DNA from 2 places in the Litorivicinus lipolyticus genome. Region 1 is predicted to be linked to the other one. Evidence: predicted binding sites of a transcription regulator. Region 1 holds the regulator's gene; the other holds the start of a gene.
What was found. The regulator sigma-54, encoded in region 1, starts transcription at its own class of promoters, with help from an activator protein. The targets are predictions, from matches to a motif close to TGGCACNNNNNTTGCTNT.
Positions count from the first base shown of each region.

Region 2: a site for sigma-54 is predicted at 3,143-3,160, ahead of glnK (P-II family nitrogen regulator). Genes of this name have one in related genera too.

Region 1 covers NZ_CP045871.1:2,065,682-2,070,941, reverse strand. The annotation lists gene mgtE (magnesium transporter) at 1-192, opposite strand, end outside; gene GH975_RS10565 (HPr family phosphocarrier protein) at 173-457, opposite strand; gene rapZ (RNase adapter RapZ) at 450-1,313, opposite strand; gene GH975_RS10555 (PTS sugar transporter subunit IIA) at 1,310-1,786, opposite strand; gene hpf (ribosome hibernation-promoting factor, HPF/YfiA family) at 1,841-2,143, opposite strand; gene GH975_RS10545 (RNA polymerase factor sigma-54) at 2,246-3,694, opposite strand; gene lptB (LPS export ABC transporter ATP-binding protein) at 3,738-4,469, opposite strand; gene lptA (lipopolysaccharide transport periplasmic protein LptA) at 4,466-4,948, opposite strand; gene lptC (LPS export ABC transporter periplasmic protein LptC) at 4,933-5,260, opposite strand, start outside.
Region 2 covers NZ_CP045871.1:321,614-326,873, forward strand. The annotation lists gene GH975_RS01645 (error-prone DNA polymerase) at 1-1,374, opposite strand, end outside; gene GH975_RS01650 (ATP-binding protein) at 1,378-2,676, opposite strand; gene GH975_RS01655 (accessory factor UbiK family protein) at 2,673-2,921, opposite strand; gene glnK (P-II family nitrogen regulator) at 3,211-3,549, shown strand; gene GH975_RS01665 (ammonium transporter) at 3,592-4,845, shown strand; gene GH975_RS01670 (DUF3047 domain-containing protein) at 4,962-5,260, shown strand, end outside.

The sequences.
Region 1 (5,260 bases):
TTCGGACTCGATCAGGTTCCACAGCACCACGCGGTCTTTTTGCGGCGACGATTCCAGCAGGTGGGCCACGTCCGCCGGCGCCATGCCGCCGTTGAGCATGCGGCGAATTTTCGCCAGCGCACCATTGGATAGCGCCTGTTCGACGACCTGGAGGCGTTCTTCGGCCAGTAATTCAGTGTTCGGCGCGTTCACCTAGCTCTCCTAAGCCATTCGCAATGAGTGCACACAGGGCATCTAAGCAGGCGGTTGCGTCGGTTCCATGACAGCGCAGGGTCAGAGCGCTGCCAACCGGCGCCGCTAACAGCATCACCGACATGATCTGTTTGGCATTGGCCTGGTGCCCCTCGAAAAACAGCTGGGTGTCGCAGGTAAAGCCCTGGGCGCATTCGGCCAGTTTGTGCGAGGCGCGCGCATGCAACCCTTTCGGGTTAACCAAGCGCACGGTCCGCTCAATCACGGCTGAGTTCTCGGTGGCGAACGCTGACGTCGAAGCTGTCTGCCAAGCGGGTTTTTAATTGTTCGGCCAAAAACACCGAGCGGTGCTGGCCGCCGGTGCAGCCGATCGCGACGGTCACATTCGGGCGCCCGGTGGCGATGATATTTGGCACCCAACGCAGCAGCAGCGCTCCGAGGTCGGACAGGTACTCGAGCGACTCTGGGCGCGCGCTCAGAAACTCGATGACCGCGGGGTCGGTGCCGTTGAACGGACGCAGCACCGGCTCCCAAAAGGGGTTGGGCAGGAAGCGTGCATCAAACACAAAGTCGATGGTGTCGGGTACGCCATGCTTGAAGCCAAACGACAGCACATGGACCTCGGGCCGCCCCGGCTGATGATCCGGATCGGCCACCTGTAGGATGCCGGCGCGCAGGTCATGCAGGCTCAGACGGGTTGTGTCCATGTGCCGGTCCGCGTGCTGAACAATGGGGTCCAACAGGCGCAGTTCGGCCTCTAAGGCTTTCTCGAGCGAACCTGAGGCGGTCAGCAGTGGGTGGCGTCGACGGGTGGCATGAAATCGGTTGATCAGCGTCGAGGTGTTGGCATCCAGCCAGACAATGCTGCTTTCAATACCCAATTCGGCCATGCCTGACAGCACGTTGGGCAGCGCCGCTAGGTCCTCGGCACGACCACGGGCATCAATGCCGACGGCAACGGGTTGGGCCTGGTCGCGCTGTTCCAACAACCGCAGCGTGGGTAACAAGACCCCCACCGGTAAGTTGTCGATACAGGTGTAGCCGGCGTCTTCGAGTGCGCCCAGTGCGGCGCTTTTGCCGGACCCGGAACGACCACTGACGACGACCAGGCGCAAACTCATGCCAGCCGCTCGAACAGGTCAATAGCGGTTTGATGCAGCACCGCTGGGGTTTTCGCAGCCAACAACGGCGCTCGGCATTCGGGGTTGCCAAAGGTGCGAATGACATCACGTAATAGCTGCAAGTGGACTTCGTTAGCGTCTTCTGGAACCAGCAGCACACACAAGAAGTCGACCGGTGCTCCGTCTAGGGCGTCAAAGTCGATCGGGTTTTCCAGCGCAAACAGGTGCACGCTGGGTTCGTTGACGACGCTGCTGCGGCAGTGCGGTACGGCAATGCCCTGGCCAATGCCGGTGCTGCCCAAGCGCTCGCGCGCCTGCAGGCCGTCCATCAGTAACTCGGCTTGGTGGTCATCACAATTTAGGGTTTCGGAAATTTGAACGGCAGCCAGTTCCAGTGAGCGCTTTTTACTTTTGACGGCAAATTGCGGATGGACCTGTGTAGGTAGCAAATAGTCAGAGAGAGATTGGTTCAAAAAAGAACTCCGGTGGGGCATTCATTGACCCACCGGATTGTAGCCGTGTTCGGGCTATGCCGCACCTTGCTTTCGTGCGACGTTCTTCTCTTTATGTTTAAGGACTTGTCGGTCGAGCTTGTCGGTCATCAGGTCGATCGACGCATACATGTCGTCGTTTTCCGACAGCGCATGTAAATCGGCCCCGGCAACATGGATCGACCCCTCGGCAATTTGGCGTGTTTTCTCGACCCGCAGCACCACTTCGATTCGGGTGATGGTGTCAGAGTGTCGGGTCAGTCGATCGAATTTGGATTGGACGTAGTCGCGAATGGCGTCGGTGATTTCGAGATGTTGCCCGCTGATACTGATGTGCATGTGCAGCTCCTTAACATTCTTATCGTGGTCGATGAATATCGACTAATTTACCCTACTCCGGTTGAACCGAGCTGACCAGTCCCTGGGGTCCGATGTGTTCCGTTACGCGAACTGCTTGCGCTCGCTGGAACCTGCAATGCCCATGCCTTCACGGTATTTGGCAACTGTGCGCCGGGCGACTGTGTAGCCTTCCTCGCCCAGCAACGCCGTCAGTTTTGAATCCGACAGCGGTTTGGTCCGAGGTTCGGCCGCGACCAGGCGTTTGATGACCGCGCGAATGGCGGTTGAGCTGGCCGCTTCGGAGCCGTCGGCGGAGGCCAGCTGCGACGAGAAAAAGAACTTCAGCTCGAACAGACCCTTGGGAGTCAGCACAAACTTTTGCGTGGTTGCGCGCGACACCGTGCTTTCGTGCATGTCGATTTGACGGGCGATGTCGGCCAGGATTAGCGGGCGCATGGACTCTTCGCCGTGCTCCAAAAACTCCAGTTGCTCGGCCATAATTGTGCGACCGACTTTAAGCAGCGTGTCATAGCGGCTTTCGACCGATTTGATTAGCCACTTGGCCTCGCGGGTTTGCGCTTTGATGTAGTTTTTGGAGTCGTCGTCCAGGTGCTCGACCAAGTCGCTGTAGGTGCGGTTGAGGTACAACCGCGGCACGGCCTCGGCATTCAGCTCGACGCGCCACAGGGTGTTGACCTTGCGCACCACCAAATCTGGAATGACATAGTCGGTATCACTTGAGCCAATCGCGCTGCCGGGGCGCGGCGACAGGGTTTTGATCAGGCTGAGGGCTTCGTGGACTTCGGACTTGTCGACGCCCAAGCCGCGGCTGATGCTGGTCAAATCGCGCTTGGCCAGAGCCTCAAAACGTTCGTCGATGATGCGGATCGCGGTCTCGCGGGCATCAACGGAGTCGCCCAGTTGGCGCAGTTGAATGCGCAGGCATTCTTGGACGTCGCGGGCGCCAATGCCGGGCGGGTCAAGGTGGTGGATTTGCTTCAATACGACCGCCACTTCATCGACTTCGGCGATATCGTCTAGTTCATCCGCCGTCGCTTCGCAGATGGTCTCTAGGCTTTCGCGCAGGTAACCGGCGTCGTCGATGCCGTCAACCAGGGCAATAAACAGCACCTGGTCACGCGGTGTCAGGTGCAGCTGCCACATTTGGTCCAGGAGGTGTTGGTGCAAGGTGACGGGCGCGCTGGAGCGGGCTTCAAATTCGGGCAGCCCTTCGATCGAGCTGGAGTTGTTAACGAAGGTGTCTTCCCAGCGCGAGTCCATGGCGTCGTTGTCGCCAAGGTTATCGGTTTGGCTGACCAGTTCGTCGACACTTTTTTCGCTGGCATCGGGCTGTTCGGTGATGCTGTCGCTATCCGGCGCGGCGGCTAAGCCTTCGTCGTCTTCGCGTTCCAGCAACGGGTTTTCGTCCAACGCTTGTTGAATTTCTTGCTGCAGTTCCAGCGTCGACAGCTGCAGCATGCGGATGGCTTGCTGCAGTTGTGGCGTCATCGCCAACTGTTGGCCCATCTTTAGCTGTAGAGATTGCTTCATGCGTTACCCCGTATCCGGTACCGACTATAGCCCAGATTTTGGCCTACATGCGAAATTCGTGCCCTAAATAGACCTGTCGTACGGTCTCGTTGGCCAGTAAGTCTTGGGGGCTGCCTTGGGCGAGCAAGGATCCGTCGCTGACGATGTAACCGCGATCGCACAGGTCGAGCGTTTCGCGCACGTTGTGATCGGTGATCAGGACGCCGATATCGCGTGCCGCCAACCCTCGGACCAGGCGTTTGATGTCGCTCACCGAGATCGGGTCGACCCCAGCAAAGGGTTCGTCCAGCAACACGTAGGCGGGGTCCATGGCCAGCGCACGGGCGATTTCGACGCGCCGCCGCTCGCCGCCGGATAGGGCCTGGCCGAGGCTGTCGGCGACGTGTTCGAGGTGGAACTCGGCCAGCAAGGCGTCGGCTTTTTGCTGGCGCTGGCGCTTATCCAAGTCGCGGCGTAATTCCAGTACCGCCAACAAGTTGTCGCGACTGGACAGTCGTCGAAAAATGCTGGCTTCCTGCGCCAGATAACCCAGCCCGCGCTGGGAGCGTCGGTGCATGGGTTGGCGGCTGACGTCTTGGCCGTCGATAGTGACCGCACCGCTGTCGGCTTTAACCAAGCCGACAATCATGTAAAACGAGGTCGTTTTGCCGGCGCCATTGGGACCCAGCAAGCCGACAATCTCGCCCGGTTCGACGCGCACCGACATGTCTTTGACGACTTGACGTTTGCCGTAGCGCTTAGCCAGACCGCTGGCTGTCAGTGCACGCTCAGTCACGAATTGTTGGGTGTCAGGGTCATTTGCACGCGCTCGCCGCTGCCCTGGCTGCTGGCTTCAAGGGTGCCCTTGGCTTGGCGGTAGATGACCGACTCGCCAATTACGGTGTTGGTTGACTGGGTCAACTCCGCGTCGCCGGTCAGGACCATAATCTGGTCGGTCAGGGTCCAGTCGATGGTGCTGGCAATGCCTTTGACTGGACCTTGTTCGACGTTTGGGGTGTCAGCAAAAATTGCTGGGCTGCCAGTGGCGGTCATGCTGTCGACCTGACCATTGATCAGCTTCGCGGTCAGTCGCGCCGCTTCAATGCGCAGTGCGCCCTGAGTCAGAATTACATTGCCGGTGTACACGGCGCGGCCAGCACGCTCATCAAAGCTGGCGTTGTCGGCGTTGACCGTGATCGGCAGGTCGCGATCTTCGGGCAGCGCAGCGGCGGCGGTGCTGAGGGTCAGCAACAGAGCAATTAGCGAGCGGGCCATAAGGTTGTGGTTACCTGTTGTGTCAGTTCGATGGTATCGGTTGTGGTTTCGATCCTGACCTGTCCGGCGCCTGCGGTAAAGTCGGGGGCGTGTATTTTCGCGTTGCCGGTGGCGGTCATAACGTCGCCTTGGTATTCAATTTGGTCGGCGTTCAAGGTTCGCCGCTCGGCGGCATGGGTAGCCGTTGCGTCGCCCTTGAGTAGCGTTCGATCCGGGTAGGTCTCGCCAATCGTCGACTCGGCTTGCCAGCCAGACAGTGGCCAGGTCAGCGCCGGCTGGGTGATCTGGCCGGGTCGGGAACCGTCAAAGTCG
Region 2 (5,260 bases), 600 kb from region 1:
TAGGAATAGCTGAAAGCGCGGGCTGGAATCATCAATGCCGTTGTCGGCGAAGTAGCCGCGCATGTCTTCCGGTTTGCTCCACCACGACAGGCTTTTTGATAGCCGCTTAAGTAACCCTTCGTCCATGCCCAATGCCCGACCGACGTCGCGAATGGCGCTTTTCGGGCGGTAGGTGATGACGGTGGCGGCAATGGCGGCGCGTTCGCGGCCGTAGCGGGTATATAGGTACTGGATGACTTCTTCGCGGCGATGGTGTTCAAAGTCGACATCGATGTCCGGTGGCTCGTTGCGATCGGCGCTAATGAAGCGCTCGAATAGGACCGCGACCCGAGCCGGATCGACCTCGGTGATGAACAGGCAGTAGCAGACCACGCTATTGGCCGCACTGCCGCGACCTTGGCACAGGATGCCTTGGTCGCGGGCGAATTGGACCACGTCCTGTACGGTCAAAAAGTACGGCTCGTAGCCCAGCTGGTGAATCAGCCCAAGCTCTTTTTCGATCAGCCCTCGGACGTGGCCGCTGGTGCCGCCGGGCCAGCGCTTTTTAGCGCCCTGTTCGACCAGTGCACGCAAATAGGTGCCGGCGTTGGCGTAGCTGGGTGGCACCAGCTCGCTGGGGTAGCGGTACTGCAGCTGGTCAAGGTTGAAGTTGCAGGCCGCGGCCAGCGTTCGGGCATTAGCCCGCCACGCCGCCGGGTACAGAGCGGTCAGTTCATCGGGTGTGCGCAGGCAGGCTTCGGCATTCGGTGCCAGCGCATCCCCCAGTGCATCCAGCGGCCGGTTCAAGCGAATCGCGGTAACCAGATCCTGAATCGGTTTTTCGCTGCGCCGCGCCATGCAGGCATCGGAGGTGGCGATGACGGTCAAGCCGGAGCTGAAGGCAAAGCGGTCAAGCGCGGCCATGTGTTGACCACAGCGGTCGGTCTTGTGGTCGACCGCGGCTAAATAGAGCCGTTCAAAGTGTGCCTGCAGGGGGGGTATGGCGGTGGCCAAGTCGGCCCCGGTTGCCGGCATCGCGATCCACGCCAAGTGCGGGTCATCGGGTAACTGGTCCAGGCGGATATGGTAGCGGCCTTTGGGGGCTTGGCGGCGTGCCAACGAAATGGTCGAGCACAGGCTTGGCCAGCCCAGTGCGTCGCGCACCAGTGCAGTTAAGCGGTGGCCTTCGGTGGTGGTGAACTGGGCCCCATGGATCAGCTTAATGGGCTGGTCTTTACCGGCCTCGAATGCGCGCACGCTGCCGGCCACCGAACAGTCGTCGGTGATGGCGATGTCGGTGTAGCCCAGTTCGAGTGCACGTTCAATCAGGGTTGCCGGCTGCGCCGAGCCGACTAGAAAAGAAAAGCACGAGCGCGCGCACAGCTCGCTGCTCATGGCCTAACCCTCGTGCGGAGACGCACGCAGCCCGATCGCGGTCTGTAGGTCGTCTTCGCAGATCGCGTCGCGCCCGGCCAGGTCCGCCAAGGTCCGCGCCACCAAGGCGCACTTTAGTTGGGCGCGACCGCTTAATCCGAGGCGGTTGCCGTGCAGGCGCAAAGCGCGGGTCATGGATTGGCCGAGCCCGGGCACATCGTTCAGGCCCGCGCACGTTAGTTGTGCATTGAGGCAGCCTTGGCGCTGTTGCTGGCGCACCCAACTGGTGCGGATCGGCCGCATGTCGATGGGGCGTGGCCCGGCCTCGCCGTATTCGTAGCGTGCGACTAGATCAAACCGATCAATCAGCGGTGGTGGCAGTTGCCGCTGCCAGCGCCGACGTGTGGCTGGGTTGCAGCGGCAGGCTTTGCGCGGGCTTCCTAGCCAGCCACAGGGGCAAGGGTTGGCGGTGGCCAGGGTCGCCGTCTGCGGCTCTAGGTCCATGCGTTCGGGCAATGCATCACGCAGCCCTTGGCTGTGCAGCGGCAGGTCGTCCAATGCCACCACGTGGCCGCGTTGTAGGTGTTGCCAATGGGCCAGCTGGCGCGCGTTGGCACCGACTGGCAGCCGCCATGGGTCCGATACGCCCGGTGTCGACGCGAACAGCCGTTTGCCAGCCCGGCGAGCCCGCACGCGTGGCGACTCGGGCCAGTGCGCACACAGGCCGTGGCTCCAGCCGGATTTGCCGACACCCGGTTCCCCATACACCAGGGTTGAGTGCCCACCGGATAGCACCCAGGTGGCCAGTTCGGTCGGCCAGCCGGGCATTAGGGAGGGCGCCGAGGGCGCAGGCGCTGTGGCGGTCATGGGAGTCGGATCGAGCTGGCGTAGGGATGCCAAAAAATGCGGCGCGCCGGTGCCGCCGGCCAGGTTCTGGAGGTTGCCGCAGGCGAGCACCAAGTCAGGGTCCAGCGGTAACAGGGAGCCGTCCAGGTTGAGCTCGCCAAACCAGGTGTGCTGTGCGCCGGCGGCGGTGGTGATTTGATCGCTTGCCAGTAGCACCGCCAAGGCCAGCGGCAGCGCGTGGCCGTCATCTAAGCGGCCGCCACGGGCCAGTTCAATGTCCAGTGTGACGCGGCCGCTAGGGTAGCGATAACCGGCGCCCTTGATAACGGAGCGGATCCGCTCTCTCAGGCTGGCTGCGTTGCGCCCGCGATTCAGCAGGCGGGTCAGTGGCAGGCCGCCTTGGATTTGCGCGCGCGCCGTACAGGGCCTGATGCCGTCAGGGGTCAGGCACAGGCTTTGAACGCGCGCAATACTCATGCGTCCGGCGTGCTGTCGAGCGCGGACAGGCGTGCTTCGAGCTCGGCAATTCGAGCGTCGGCACGTGCTAACAATTGAGTTTGGGCCTCAAATTCGTCGCGGCTGACCAAGTCGAGACTGGCCAGGCCCTGGGCCATGGTCTCTTTGACTTGGGTTTGGGCTTGTTCGGACAGTTGGCGCATGGGTTCGGGCATGCGCTGCATTAGTTGTTCGGACAGTTGCTGAAAGGGTTCGAAGGGGTTCATGGCGTGCTCCGATGAGTGAGGGTGAAACACTAGCATGGCGAGGGCAAAAGTCACTGGTGAAAATGACAGGCTTAGGGCGTTGAGGTGCACCATAATGGTGCGATTTCTGTACCTGTGGGTGGACTAAATTGGTGCGATTAGGGTCGGTAAATGCGTTAAAGTGGGTTCTCGTGGTGCGCAAGCACCGCGAATACTGCGATCCGTCTACAACTCCGCAAGGTTGGCACGATAATCGCAAAGTGAAACGCGTAGATAAACTACGTAACTCGATGTACCGAGGGAGATACCTATGAAACTTGTGACTGCGGTCATTAAGCCCTTCAAGCTGGACGATGTCCGCGAAGCGCTATCAGAGATTGGGATGCAAGGCATCACCGTGACAGAAGTCAAAGGCTTTGGCCGTCAAAAAGGCCACACCGAGCTGTACCGCGGCGCGGAATACGTGGTCGACTTTTTGCCCAAAGTGAAAATCGAAGTCGCCATTGATGATGATCAACTCGACACCGTTGTCGAAGCCATCACTAAGGCGGCGAACACTGGAAAAATTGGCGACGGCAAGATCTTTGTTGTTGCGCTGGAGCAGGCCGTACGTATTCGTACCGGCGAGACCGGAACTGACGCGCTTTAAGCGACCCAGTACACAACAGTCCAACCTTGCGGAGAGACACCCATGGAAACACAACTATCTGAGCTGTCAGGTAATCTGGCGGAGCTGAGCTACGCCGTCGATACCTTTTACTTTTTGATTTCAGGTGCACTGGTTATGTGGATGGCGGCGGGTTTCGCCATGCTAGAAGCCGGCTTGGTGCGTGCTAAAAACACCACCGAAATTCTGACCAAGAATATCCTGCTGTATTCGATTGCGTGCGTTATGTACCTGCTGATCGGTTACTCAATTATGTACATCGATATGCCTGAAGGCGGCTTCTTGCCCACCTTTGGCGGCATGATTGGTGACGAAAATGCGGCCATTGGCGATAGCTACTACTCGGCCCGTTCGGACTTCTTTTTCCAGGTCGTTTTCGTTGCGACTGGCATGAGCATCATTTCCGGCGCGGTTGCGGAGCGGATGAAGCTGTTTGCATTCCTGGCCTTTGCGGTCGTGTTTACTGGCTTTATTTACCCGATTCAGGGCGCTTGGAGCTGGGGTGGCGGGTTCTTGTCAGCCGCAGGTTTCAGCGACTTTGCAGGGTCCGGCATTGTTCACATGTGTGGCGCCGCAGCGGCCTTGGCGGGTGTGATCGTGCTGGGTGCGCGTAAAGGCAAGTACACCAAGGATGGCAAAATCAACGCGATCCCGGGTGCTAACATGCCGCTGGCCACGATCGGTACCTTTATCCTTTGGATGGGTTGGTTCGGCTTTAACGGCGGCTCGCAGCTTCAGTTAAGCGGTTTTGATAACGCTAACGCCGTCGCCCAGATCTTTTTGAACACCAACGCTGCGGCGGCTGGCGGCGCGATTGCGGCGACCTTGGTGGCTAAGTTGATCTTTGGCAAGGCAGACCTGTCGATGGCGTTGAACGGCGCGTTGGCTGGCCTGGTTGCAATCACTGCGGAACCTTTGGCCCCGAGCGGACAGCTGGCGACATTGATCGGCGCGATCGGTGGTGTGTTGGTGGTATTCAGCATCGTCGGCTTGGACAAAATCAAAATTGACGATCCGGTTGGCGCCATCAGCGTACACGGTGTGGTCGGTGTGTTTGGTTTGATTGCAGTCGTGTTCAGCAACGACGGCGCCACTTTGGGTGCTCAGCTGTACGGCGCATTCGCCATCTTTGTCTTCACCTTTGTCGCATCCTTCGTGGTTTGGACTGTGATCAAAGCGGTCATGGGTATCCGTGTCACCGAGGAAGAAGAGTATCAAGGTATGGACGTGATCGATTGCGGTATGGAAGCCTACCCCGAGTTCACGACTAAACGTTAAGACAGATTAATCGCTCCATTGAGGCGTCCTTCGGGGCGCCTTTTTTTGTGCGTTGAACTTTGCGCGCGGTGCGCACTCTGAAGGGAGGGCAGTCGATGGGTTTAAGGATGGGGCGGATGAAAGCAGTTTGGATCGGGGTGTGTTTGTGGGTCGGCGCGGTTCACGCGGATGTGTTGCTGGACCAGGGCGACCTGTCCGGCTGGGACGCTCAGTCCTTTGTTGGCGATACGCAGTACCAGCGGGTTGCGGATGCCCAGCGCGGTTTTGTGCTGCAGGGCGTGGCCGACGGGACGGCCTCGGCACTGGGTTTTGAGCGGCGCATCGACCCGGCTCAGACCCCCTGGTTGGAATGGAGTTGGCAAGTCGTCACCGCGCCGACCTTGGGCGCACCTGAACAGTCCAAGGCCGGCGATGA